DNA from 2 places in the Vreelandella sp. F11 genome. Region 1 is predicted to be linked to the other one. Evidence: predicted binding sites of a transcription regulator. Region 1 holds the regulator's gene; the other holds the start of a gene.
The links. The regulator LexA, encoded in region 1, represses DNA repair genes until DNA is damaged. The targets are predictions, from matches to a motif close to TACTGTNTANNTANACAGTA.
Positions count from the first base shown of each region.

Region 2: the regulator LexA is predicted to act here: its motif matches at 5,374-5,393, upstream of ACFIOZ_RS06820 (LexA family protein).

Region 1 is NZ_CP170448.1:2,606,969-2,613,560, reverse strand. Features, by position in the region: gene mobB (molybdopterin-guanine dinucleotide biosynthesis protein B) at 1-206, shown strand, start outside; gene moaC (cyclic pyranopterin monophosphate synthase MoaC) at 211-1,011, shown strand; gene moaE (molybdopterin synthase catalytic subunit MoaE) at 1,014-1,481, shown strand; gene ACFIOZ_RS11895 (ribonuclease J) at 1,498-3,108, opposite strand; gene purU (formyltetrahydrofolate deformylase) at 3,340-4,194, shown strand; gene ACFIOZ_RS11885 (energy-coupling factor ABC transporter permease) at 4,219-4,890, shown strand; gene lexA (transcriptional repressor LexA) at 4,899-5,579, opposite strand; gene ACFIOZ_RS11875 (TetR/AcrR family transcriptional regulator) at 5,846-6,538, shown strand; gene ACFIOZ_RS11870 (L,D-transpeptidase family protein) at 6,516-6,592, shown strand, end outside.
Region 2 is NZ_CP170448.1:1,503,117-1,509,708, reverse strand. Features, by position in the region: gene ACFIOZ_RS06845 (OmpA family protein) at 1-690, opposite strand, end outside; gene ACFIOZ_RS06840 (hypothetical protein) at 992-1,657, shown strand; gene ACFIOZ_RS06835 (FlgO family outer membrane protein) at 1,662-2,252, shown strand; gene glyA (serine hydroxymethyltransferase) at 2,407-3,672, opposite strand; gene ACFIOZ_RS06825 (hypothetical protein) at 3,843-5,246, opposite strand; gene ACFIOZ_RS06820 (LexA family protein) at 5,417-5,860, shown strand; gene ACFIOZ_RS06815 (Y-family DNA polymerase) at 5,906-6,592, shown strand, end outside.

The DNA of each region.
Region 1 (6,592 bases):
ATGGGATTGGCGATGCGGCTATTTTAACCGGCCAGTGGGTTGAGGCAGTCGCACTCAGTGCGCCACCGCCTGTCGAACTGGCGGCTTCGGTTACTCAGTTAGACCTAGACGATAGTGAAGCAATAGCGCGCTGGATTGTCAGTTGGGTAAGCGCGAAAAACGACGCTATATTTTCAAGTGCTTGGGCTTCAAAAAAGGAACGGTGACACTATGCATCTTACCCACCTCAATACCCGTGGCGAAGCCAATATGGTGGATGTCGGCGATAAGCAGGAAACCCGTCGCGAAGCAGTCGCCTCGGGGCGCATCATCATGCAGCCTGAAACGCTGAAATTGCTTAGCGATGGAGAACTGCCCAAGGGCGATGTGCTGGCTACCGCGCGAATCGCCGGTATCCAGGCTGCCAAGCGTACCCATGAACTGATTCCTCTCTGTCATTCGCTGGCGCTCTCCAAAGTATCGGTTGAGTTCGATATTGATGTGGCCGAATCCTGCGTTCATGTGACCTCGCTTTGTCGTTTGAATGGGCGCACCGGGGTTGAAATGGAAGCCCTGACCGCCGTCTCGGTAGCCTGTTTGACGCTATACGATATGTGCAAAGCGGTTGATAAAGGTATGCGTATCGAGGCCATCCAGCTCGACAGTAAGCAGGGTGGGGTGCGTGGTGACTACCAACGTATGAGCAGCACCCAGGCGCCCATTGTTACCGGCGACGGCGTAGCCGGGGAGGTCAGCTTGGGCGAGCGCTGCCCTTCACCCTGCGTGCGGGTTAAGTTTTTAGCCGAACTACGCGAGCGGGTAGGCGAGAGTGAGGCCGTCGTGAGTCTTGATCAACTGGCTAGCCGCGACATTAGCGGATTAAAAGCCGCGCTGGCCGAGCAGGATAGTCGCTTTAAACAGCTTACCGACCAGCGTACGCTGTGTGCGATTAATCATGTCATGGCCAATGACGATGCGTTAGTGACCGATGATGACGAAGTGGCGTTTTTCCCGCCAGTAACAGGGGGGTGAGGGTGGATAATAAGCTGGATATTAAAGTAGTCATTCAAGCTGACTCGTTCTCAATGGCCTACGGCTATGACGATGCCTTGGCGGGGCGCAGCGATATTGGCGCAGTGGTGAGTTTTACCGGCTTAGTGCGTGATTTTAATGAAACGCCGGACGTCACTGGGTTAACGCTAGAGCACTACCCGGGCATGACCGAGCGTACGCTGACGGAGATTGGTGAGCAGGCCTGGCAGCGCTGGTCGCTCCAGGCGGTACGAATTATTCACCGCGTCGGTTACCTGGGGCCTGGCGATCCTATTGTGCGTGTACTCGTAGCCAGCGCACACCGTCGTGAGGCCTTTGAAGCCTGCGATTTCATTATGGATTATCTGAAAACCCAAGCGCCTTTCTGGAAGAAGGAGCACTCTGCCCAGGGCGAGTATTGGGTCAAAGAGCGTCACTCCGATCAACAGGATGCGGCGCGCTGGGAGTGACATTGTCTGTGCAGATCTAACGGTTGGCAGCGTTGTCCAGAGTAATGGGCTCGGGCATTTCGGCAGCCATAATCTGAAGGTGGACTTCGGGCAGGTGCTGCATATGCTCCGCGAGCCAGTGAACCAAGCGGGGCTGCAATGCTTGGCGCAAGTCGGCAAGTGTTTCTGCGGCAATCTGCTCAAGTTGGTCATCCAGCCATTCGCTAAAGCTATCCTCATCGAGCGGGCTCGCCCCTGCGGCATCCAGCATCAAACGACCAATGCGCGCCCATCCTGTCTCAGTGGCTGTCACCGGCAGCGCTAAGTATAAGCTGCCGCGACGGGCCTTGTTGGCGTCATTTACCTCGAGGCCAGGGTGGGGTACCACGCTATTTTGACTGACAATGCAGGGCGGCTGCGGATAACGCGCCTCGCAACGCAGCCCATGGCTATCGAAGAAAATTAGATCACCATTCACCGGTGCAAGCGGCGCGCTAACGCCCAGCTGTTTGGCAATTTCCTGATGAGCCTGCTGGTGGCGAGCTTCGCCGTGCACTGGCATAAGATGCTTGGGTCTTACCCACTGGTAAAGCTTGATGAGCTCATCCTCTGCAGGATGCCCGGTGGCGTGTAACTCAGGATGATTGATCTCGTCATAGATGCTGACACCTAACTGCGCCAGGCGCTTTTTAAGCTGCTCGATGGGACGCTCATTGCCGGGTATGGCTTTAGCCGAAAAGATAACGTTATCGCCCGGTTCAAGATCAACGTAGGGATGACGGCCCTGCGCCAGACGCTGTAACGCAGCGCGTGGCTCTCCCTGACTGCCGGTGGCGATAATCACCACTTCATCCGGGGGGAGGTAACCTAGGTCGTGATTAGGCACCAGCGGCGGTAAGTCATCCATATAGCCAAGTCCTCGAGCCACGCTGACCATGCGCTCCATGGAGCGGCCCATCAAGCTTATACGGCGTCCGCATTGGTGAGCTGCGCGCCCTATCGCTAACACACGGGCAAGATTGCTGGCAAAGCAGGAGACCACCACACGGCCCTGGCAGTGGCTGAGGGTTTTTGCCAGCGCCCGGGCGACATCCCCCTCGCTGCCCGAGTGGCCGGGCATAGGGGCGTTTGTGGAGTCGCCGACGACTAAGTCAACTGGCGCCAGTGCCTTGAAGTGGGTTGCATTGATCGGCGTGCCAATGATCGGTTCTGGGTCGAGTTTCCAGTCGCCGGTATGCAAAACACGATAGCCACCGGCCATCATTATTAGCGCACAGCTTTCGGGGATTGAGTGGGTTAAAAGCAAGTAGCGCAGCGTAAACGGCCCACTTTCAAGTGCCTCACCAGGTTCAATGACATGGATGGATGCGCTGCTCAGCTGATGCTCGGCAAACTTCAGTCTCAGCAGCCCCGCCGCTAATGGGGTGGCATAAATGGGGCAGTTCCACATCGGCCAGAGCCATGCGACTGCGCCTATGTGGTCTTCATGACCATGGGTAATAAACAGCGCTTTGGGCACGATGCCTAGTGCTTTCGGTGTGTCGAGATTGGGCACTTGTAGCGGCGAGTTGGGAAGATCCTGGCGAATCATCATCCCGCAGTCCACGGCTATCCAGTAATCGTCATAACCGTATAGCGTTAGATTCATTCCAATCTCACCGCATCCCCCCAGCGGCAAAAGGCGCAGCGGTGGACGACGACGGGGACGAATTTGAACGCGTGATGAATGCATCTGTTATGAAAAACCTAAAAAGTAGTGACTTAACTATACGGGAAGGCAGGGGCGGCTAACAATCATCCTTGGCCTTCCGATACAATATGAAGCCTAAGCCGCTGGTTTGTCATAATTACCTTAGAAAATAGGTCAAGAGTAGCTCACATGTCTCATTATTATCGTTTAGTGGTTTCCTGTCCTGATCGGGTAGGTATTGTTGCACGGGTTTCAAACTTTATTGCCCAGCAGGGCGGCTCTATTACTGAAGCCAGCCAGCACTCAGATTTAGAAACCGGCTGCTTTTTTATGCGCTATGAAATCCTGGCGGATTCGGTGGGTATGTCGGTGGAAGCACTGCGCGCGGCGTTTGAGCCGGTGGCTAGCGAATTCAATATGCAGTGGTCACTAGTGGATACCCAGCAGCGTCGCCGGGTGGTACTGATGGTGTCACGGGAGTCACACTGCCTGGTAGATCTACTTTACCGCTGGCAGGCGGGTGAGCTGGATTGCGATATTGTTGGGGTTATCTCCAACCATGACGATATGCGTTCGCTGAGCGAGTGGTACGGCATTCCTTACCACCATGTACCGGTCGACCCTGACGATAAGCAAGCGTCGTTTGCCAAGGTTCAAGCCGAAATCGACAGCGCTCGCGCTGACTGCGTGGTGCTGGCACGCTATATGCAAATACTGCCCCCCGAGCTGTGTGCGCGCTATGCGGGGCGAGTGATCAATATTCACCACAGCTTTCTGCCCTCTTTTGCCGGGGCTAAGCCCTACCACCAGGCCTACCAGCGTGGCGTTAAGCTGATAGGCGCTACCTGCCACTATGTGACCGAGGAACTCGACGCAGGCCCTATCATCGAACAGGATATCCATCGCGTTAGCCACTGCCACACACCTACGGATCTAGTACGCTTTGGACGTGATGTCGAAAAAGCCGTGCTCGCTCGCGGTTTGCGCTGGCACTTGGAAGATCGCGTGCTGGTGCACGGCAACAAGACCGTGGTGTTTAGCTAACGCTCATCAACTTGAGAGGCCGCCATGTCATTTGCGCAAAGTGTATTAGCGCCTTGGGCGCTGCTGCTCACCTGGCTACTTTCGCTAGGCGTGATGGCGTGTGCACTATGGCGGCGGCCTTGGCAGGTATTAATCGAGGATACAGCGCTTCAACATCGCTGGTTAGGGGCTACGCTGGCGGTGATGCTGATGTGGCAGCTTCGTGCCCAGGCGGTTGATTGGCTAACGCTGCACCTGGTCTTCACAGTTTTGATGACACTCGTTTTTAAAGCGCCGCTAGCGCTGATCAGCAACGTGCTGATCAATGTCGCTATGGTGGTGATTGGCCGCAATGAGTGGCTGTTGCTGGGGGCGAATGTGCTGGTGACGGGAATCGTTCCGGCGGCTGTGATTGGCACGGTATGGCGGTTAGTAGATCGCCGCCTGCCGGATAACTTGATGGTGTTTCTGTTTGCCTGCGGTTTTTTTGGTGCGGCGCTGGCGACGCTAGGGGGAGGGCTGGCAGCGGTGCTGCTGATTATCGTCGCAGGGACTGACCCTGAGGCGATCTATCTCGCTCAGGAGTACGCGCGCTTTTTGCCGCTGCTAATGCCTTCAGAGGCATTTATTAGCGGCATGCTGTTAAGCATTCTGTTGGTCTATCACCCAAACTGGGTGGCTACCTTCAATGACCACCGCTATATCGACTTGCAGTAGCCGAGTGACTAACCGAGTGCCTGACCGTTGCCGCCACGAATCACGCCGACTCCAACGCCTTCGATATCGAGGGATTGGGAGCGCAGGTCGATTTCAATAGGCGCAAAGTCAGGGTTTTCTGCAAACAGCGTTACTTGGTGCCCTTGGCGTTTGAAGCGTTTGACCGTTACTTCATCTTCCAGGCGAGCCACCACGATCTGGCCATCGCGCACGCGGTCAGTGCGATGAACCGCCAATAAATCACCCTCCAAGATGCCAATATCCTTCATGGAAAGGCCGCGCACGCGCAGCAGGTAGTCGGCTTTGGGTGTGAAGTACTCAGCCGGCAGCGGGCAGTAACGATCAATATGTTCAGCTGCCAAAATGGGACTGCCAGCGGCAACCTCACCGATGACTGGCAGACCAGTGGGCAGCGGTTCAACGCTGGTAGCAGGTAACGCAGTGGCGGCGCTATCGAGGATCTCTTGAGGTTCCTGGTTGGGCAGACGAATGCCACGAGAGGTGTTACGGATAATGCGAATAACGCCTTTGCGTTCCAGCGCACGCAGATGCTCTTCAGCCGCATTGGGAGAGCGGAAGCCCAGTGCTTTGGCAATTTCAGCACGGGTAGGAGGGTAGCCAAATTCGCCCATCGTTTTAACGATAAAATCAAACACATGCTGTTGGCGAGCGGTTAGCGGACGCGACATACCAGACTCCATAAATATGAATAGACAGTAACAAGTTAAATGGCGACTTAATCAATAAGTGGTTAAGTATACAGTATGTTCCTCTGTCCAGTATATGCCTTGTCACTACCTAATGCCGAAGTCCATACAATTTTTCTAATCGTTTGAAACTAAGCTTCTGCTTATTTAACGCGCCACATTTTATCAATAAATCAAGCGTTGAGCCCACCAAGGTTATGGCATAGTATTTTGCTATGTTTTAAACACCTGTTTCCCTGGAGAGCGACATGGCTCAATCTGATACGGTGACCCGTATACTCGATACCGCCGAGGTGCTGTTTGCAGAGCGGGGTTTTGCCGAGACTTCACTGCGCAACATCACCAGCAAAGCGCGTGTCAACCTAGCCGCGGTTAATTACCATTTTGGTTCCAAAAAAGCCCTGATCCAGGCTGTTTTTGCCCGCTATCTGGATCCGTTTAATCAGCGTTTTCATACCGCTCTGGATGAGCTTGAAGGCCAACACGCCGGGCGTGTGATTCCACTTGAAACACTGCTTGAGACGATGGCCACAACCGTTCTTGCGGTACCTGCCGAGCGCAATAGCTTAAAAGTGTTCATGCGCCTGCTCGGCCTAGCCTACAGCCAGGCCCAGGGGCATCTCAGACGATATATACAGCAAGAGTATGGCGATGTGTTCACCCGCTTCACCGAGCTGGTAAGAAAAGCAACGCCAGACCTGCCTGACGCGGAGCGTTTCTGGCGACTACACTTTATGCTCGGCACGGTAATCTTTACCCTGTCTGGCCTCGATGCGCTACGCGATATCGCAGAGAAGGATTATCACGAACAGGTCTCTGTGCGTGATTTGGTCAGGCGGTTGCTCCCGGTAGTGGTGGCTGCCATGAATGCACCGTTACCCACGGCCCTTGAAGCAGCTAAACCTGAAGAAGGAAAACATGCGAACGCCTACGCTAGCTGAGCTACCCCCGACTGAGAATATCTGGCTGGAGATTGATACGAGTCAACAGCAGCT
Region 2 (6,592 bases), 1.1 Mb from region 1:
CGAAGGAAACAGCAGTTGATCCTGCACACGAAGGCTGATCCCCTCGGCCACCCGTGAGACTTCAACCCCTTCAAGATCGGGCAGATAGGCAGACTCTTCTACGCGTTCTGAAAGCGCCTGATTTAGCGCAAGTGCCCCCGAGACTGACTCATCGCTCACTGCTTCTACATTCACCGGGGGACGGTCAGTCAACACCACCATGTAGTCAGCTAAGGGGGATGTAAAATCATCGCTGCCCGCGGGCATCAATAGTTTTGGTAAAGTAATAATCGGCTCAGCGGGCGGCAGTGGTGCTGCCAAAAGCGGTGGAACACCGACACTGACGCGTCGTGGAAGATCAGCCAATGTTGGCAAGCCAGCCACACCGAGTGCTGCACTAACGGCCATGGGACTCAACCCTGCCCCACTCCACCCAGGGATGCTCGCACGCTCCTGATTTACTTGAGCCAAAGAGTCAGGCAAGGGTACTCCCAAAGTAGACGATAATGTGACAGCGTCCTCACTCACACTTTCCGCCTGGTTCAACTGAGGGATAATCGGCCCAGCAGCGGCGATAATGACCACAAAGAGAGCCACCAACAAGGTCATGATATCGAGATAGCTGATCATCCAACCACTACCACTATCACTTTCATAATAGGCCGACATTAACGAATCGTGGCGCGGGCCGCCGCGATGATCTTCAAGCATTGGTATTATCGCTCATTAAAGTTTTTAACCTCGTGGCCGATCTAGCTAAATATGACGAACTAGGCTTATCCAGCTAGTCATGCCCAATCAAGTGCTTATAATTAGTCACATAGAGCTAGGTACGTCAAAATTAAGTACGCTGAACAAAGTACGTCGAATTAGGCGTGGCAAGCTAAGCATGGCGAACAGTCTATCAAAAGCCGTTTTGTAGCGAAAAAGGAACCAGCAGGTGCGTACTCGTCCCAAATTATTTCCATTATCCATTTGCATTCGCCCTGTAAGCTTGGGGCTGGCAAGCTTAATGCTCAGCGGCTGCTTTTATGCCAACACCTCTCAAGCGCCGATCGCCACGACCTACCCCTATACTGAACAGCAGCGTATGCAGGCTGCTCACCACTGGGATGTGCTGGCCCGCCATGAAGCTACCAGCATTTTGCAACGCGAGCGTGTTCGCAATCGCGACTTGCACATTAGCGAGCCCAACAGTGAAGCACTGCACGCCTACAGCGGCGGTGAATTTGGCCGCGGCTTTCGCGCGCTACTGACCAGCGAGCTGGTCTCACGGGGCGCAAACCTCACCACCGTCCCGACTGCGAACAGTGCCAACATTACCTTTGATGTAGAAGTCGTCGAACACCGAGATCGTGGTTTTATCCGCCCCCCCGTCGGTGCTTTTACCGCTCTCACCGCGGGTATCGCCGTGGCCACCATTCCCTATAACCAGTGGGCCGAACCTGCTCTTGGGTTAATCCCAGCAGGCATGCTTGCCGATACCACCAGCGGCAGCTGGACGCACACCGGTGACGAAGAGATCATCGTGACCACACAAATCATCGATGGCGAACGAATTCTCTACTCTTCATCCAACATTTACTACATCAATGCCGGTGATCGTCGTCAATATGCCCCTCACCGTGTGCCTCAGGCACCTACCACACCCTCCGTTCCCCTTACTGATACGTGGTAACTTCATGCTGATGACACTTTTAGCTACTTGGCGCGCTCGCTCTATCAACCATGCTGCCCGTGGAGTGGCCATGGTTATGGCGCTACTTTTATTGGCTGGCTGCAGTACGCTGGGTAATGCTAACAACCGAGCGGTCGAACCGGAACCCGATCTCTCCGAATTGGTTCATGCCGCTGCTGAACAGATGGTTGCCAGCAACCCAGAGCTCACGCGCTATAGCCCCATGATTGCTGCCACCTTTGTGAGCATCGACAATCTAAGTCAGTCATCTACGCTTGGGCGTATCAGCTCTGAAATTATGGCCTCAGCACTGGCTCGCCAGGGTATGCAGGTACGCGAAGTCAAAATGCGCGACAGCATGTTTATCGAAGAGAGCGTGGGGGAACTGATTCTTTCACGGCAAGTTCAGCGTTTAACCGCTCAGCACAACGCCCGCTCAATTTTAATGGGCACCTATGCTCAGGGTCAGGACTACGTCTATGTAAGTGCTCGGGTCGTGCGTGCAGGTGATGCGATGGTACTCGGCAGCGCCGATTTCCGGCTGCCGCTCAATAACAACACCCGCAGCTTGTTAGAGGGCCAAGGGGGGTGGTGATACTCCCTAGCGTGCCCCTACTATACAGCCAGTAGTGTTATTGGCTGCTTGGTATTTTTAACGCAATACTCAAATTTATCGCTGTGAAAGCTGAATTCAAATAAAGAAGGCCCTGCAATTCACAGGGCCTTCTTAAAATTAGCTAACAACCAATTTACTTATAAACCGGCAGTTTCGCGCAGACCTCGGCAACTTTATCCAGCACCTGGGCTTCGACGGTGCTGGTATCTTCGCCTTTGGCCAGTACATCAAGAATGTCACAGATCCAGCCGGCTAGCTCGGTGCACTCCTGCTCACCGAAGCCGCGAGTGGTCACCGCTGGGGTGCCAATGCGCAGGCCGGAGGTAACAAACGGGCTTTGCGGGTCGTTAGGCACAGCATTCTTGTTCACGGTGATATGGGCGCGACCCAGCGCCGCATCCGCATCTTTACCCGTTACGCCCTGCTTAATCAGTGAAAGCAGGAAAAGGTGGTCTTCGGTGCCACCAGAGACGATGTCGTAACCGCGGTCAATAAACACTTTGGCCATGGCTTTGGCGTTTTTAACTACCTGCTGCTGGTAGGTTTTAAACTCTGGCGCCATGGCTTCTTTAAAGCAGATTGCCTTAGCGGCAATGACGTGCATCAAGGGGCCGCCCTGACCACCGGGGAAAACCGCTGACTGCAGCTTTTTCTCAATATCTGCGTCGTTTTCCGCTGAGAGAATCACGCCGCTGCGGGGGCCGCGCAGAGTTTTATGCGTAGTGGAGGTGACCACGTGGGCATGGGGCAAGGGGCTGGGGTAAACGCCCGCAGCAACCAGACCTGAGACGTGAGCCATATCGACTAGTAAGTAAGCACCCACTTCATCGGCGATTTCGCGGAACTTGGCCCAATCAACGATTTGTGAATAGGCTGAGAAGCCGGCGATGATCATTTTGGGTTTGTGCTCACGGGCAAGCTGGGCCACTTGCTCGTAATCGATCAGCTCTTGCTCATTCAAGCCATACTGAATGGCATTGTAGTGCTTGCCCGAGAAATTAGGTTTGGCACCGTGGGTTAGGTGGCCACCTGCATCCAGGCTCATACCTAAAATCGTATCGCCGGGCTTAACGAGCGCCTGGAACACCGCGCTGTTAGCTTGCGAACCCGAGTGGGGCTGAACGTTTACGTAGGTAGCGCCGAATAGTTCTTTGGCGTAATCGATGGCCAGGTTCTCAGCGATATCAACGAATTCACAACCTCCGTAGTAGCGCTTACCAGGATAACCTTCGGCGTATTTGTTGGTCAGTTGGCTGCCCTGAGCTTCAAGTACGCGGGGGCTGGCGTAGTTTTCGGAAGCGATCAGTTCGATATGGGCTTCCTGGCGCGCCACCTCTTTCTGCATGGCATCAAACAGCACATCATCGAATCCGGCAATTGTCATATCACGGCTGAACATCGGCGGGAACCTCGTAACGAGAAAGGATCATCATGGGAGAAGCGAGGGCGCTATCATAACGCAGCCTGACGCGACTTTCATCGCATCCGCGTCAGGTCGTACATGAGTGTGCTTCATGTTGCCCTGGCCATTAAATACTGACCAAGTGGACAACCAGGCTGACAGAAGAGCTACTCTAATTGGAAAGTAAATCTCAGCTGCTCAGCACTGCCCATAGGATTCATAATCAGTTGATCAAGGGTAAACGGGTTGGGTAGCGCCAAGTTGACGGTTAGCTGTTGGGAATATCCCGCCATGATATCAACCATACCGGTCATTAATTTGGTGACTTGCGGGCCTAGCAGTTGGCCAAACTGCTGGGCTTGGGCCACGGCCTGGGAGATCACCCGCTCTTCGGTAATGCGCTGCTGGGCAGCTATTTCAGCGGTTAAGCGCGGCAACATTCCTTCATCGGAGTAAGCAATAACTACGTTGCCGCCATGCAATGTTGCCGACTCTAACAGTTCGGGGTTGCGTGTTGCCTGCTCGATAGTCGCCCCTTTCGGTAGCGTGACAGGAAGGTTCATGGTGAACTCAAGCCCGGCAGCACCGCTTAACGTCAAGGATCCGTCTGATATCAGCCGGTTGCCCTCATCCGCCTCTTCCCAGTGGGAGTGGCTGCGCCCTTCTGCCCGTAGCTGCCCAGTGCCGCCTGTGAGTACATTGTTCAGACTCTGAATCGCTTCGCGCTCGGCAGAGGGCACAAGGTGAATCAGTTCGGCCACATCGAAATAAGCCCCCTCAAAGCCCGCATCGCCGGTATAGCTGCTGCCGTTAACCCAGAGCCGCTCAAGCAGTACTTGCCAGTTGTCGCCCGTCAGGCTAAAGCCGTTCAGCTCAGCGTGCTCGATACTCTCTGTCCCTGGGTTGTCTAGCCCGACCAGTTGTTCAATGCGAAGATTCGTTAGCGCGAGCTCAGAGGTGATGTCTCTCTCTAGATCCTTGAATTCTGCACTGATCCCCTTTATGTCCAAAAGCTCTAAAGTGCTGCGACTCAACCCTTCCAGAGTGACGTCATCAATGTGAATATAACCTTCCAGAGGAGTATGACTAATCTCTGTTAAAGCACTCTCTGCCGCACCGTCTTCTATCCGTAGCGTGATATCGCTAGCCGTCACGGCGTTGAAAGAGACACTCTCCACCGCCTGATCAAAATCTTCAGAAGAGAACACCGCCCGGGATGGCTGGGGCAACACTAACGTTGCGATACTGAATAGTGGAGCGGCTTGCCCGGCTTCTATCAAGGCTATGCTCTCCATCACTACTTGGTCGGGGTGCTCATAAGCTCCCTCGACGCTATAGCGCTCGAGGGTAATCACATCGCCGTTGGCGTGAGTAATGGCTACATCCTCGGCAATATAGCGTTGCTGTTCACTGTCTTCATAAATACGGCTAAAAGTGAGCCTATCGCCCTCGCCGATCATGCGTTCACGAAGATCCGCCTCAAGTTGCTCGGGCGACGCATTCACCATGCCCGAAAGCAAAAGAGTCGAAAGCCCGATGATAAGGCACCGGGAATCACCGAAGGAATGCATGCCATGATCTCCTTGTAAGATACCTTAAGCATATCATTAAGCTAATAAAAGTGAGTTACCAAGCGAGTTGTTCGGAGGCTTCGTTAAAGCCCCTTGCTTACTTTGCATTTTCCTTCGCCTCCCAAAATACTGTATATTTATACAATATCTTAAGAATCAGGATGCCGACGATGCCGGGCCAGTCAACTCACTTTACGCCAGCCTTGCCGTTAAGCTCTCAGCCGCTGCCTTATTTAACCTTTATGGGCCGCGCTGGTTTTAGCGGCTTTCCTTCGCCTGCTCAGGATTACGAGCCCTGCACGCTGGATCTCAATACACGCCTGGTTAAAAACCCCACTGCGACGTTTTATGTCACCGCCACCGGCGACAGCATGGAAGGCTGGGGTATTTTTGAAGGCGACCTGCTGATTGTTGACCGCAGTATTGAGCCGCGCCTGGGGCATATTTTGGTCGCTATGCTGGAGGGCGAGGCGTTGGTTAAACGCTACGCGCTTTACCGGGGCACACCGCACCTCTGTTCGAGTCACCCAAACTACCCCCCGCTGCCCCTTGAAAGCAGCGACTGCCAGCTTTGGGGCGTAGTGCGTGCCGTTGTGCACGAATATGTACGTTGACACGCTTCTTTGCGCTAACTGGCCTATTTGAGATGAGGGGTGGCGATGATCGGTCTAATCGATGCCAACAACTTCTACGTAAGCTGCGAGCGGGTTTTTCAGCCCGCACTGGAAGGCAGGCCTGTTGGGGTGATGTCAAACAACGACGGCTGCGTGATCGCCCGTTCAGCGGAGTTGAAAGCGCTGGATATTCCCATGGGCACGCCAGCCTTTAAGCTTGAAGGGCTACGCCAGCGCGGAGAGATTCACCTGCTTTCATCCAACTACGAGCTCTACGGCGATATGTCTAGGCGGCTGACTCAACTACTACGCGATGCCTGCCCGGAGGTGGCCCCCTACTCGATAGATGAGATGTTCGTCTATTTAGAAGGCTTTACCCGCAAGCAGTGTGAGGCACTGGGGCGACACCTGCGCCAGCGTATACGCCGCCACTTGGGCTTGCCGGTGTGCATTGGGCTGGCACCCACCCATACGCTCGCCAAACTGGCCAATCATCTTGCCAAAAAAGACCCTCTCTACCAAGGCGTTTGCTTACTTAATGGGCAGGATCACACCACGGAGGCGTTGCTCAGACGTACACCGGTAGGCAGCGTATGGGGCGTCGGCCACAGGCTTGCCGAGCGTTTGGCCATTGGCGGCGTTAACACCGCCTGGGACTTGCGTGAAAGCAATGAAAAACAGCTCCGCAAACGCTTCTCGGTGGTACTAGCGCGTACGGCGCTTGAGTTACGC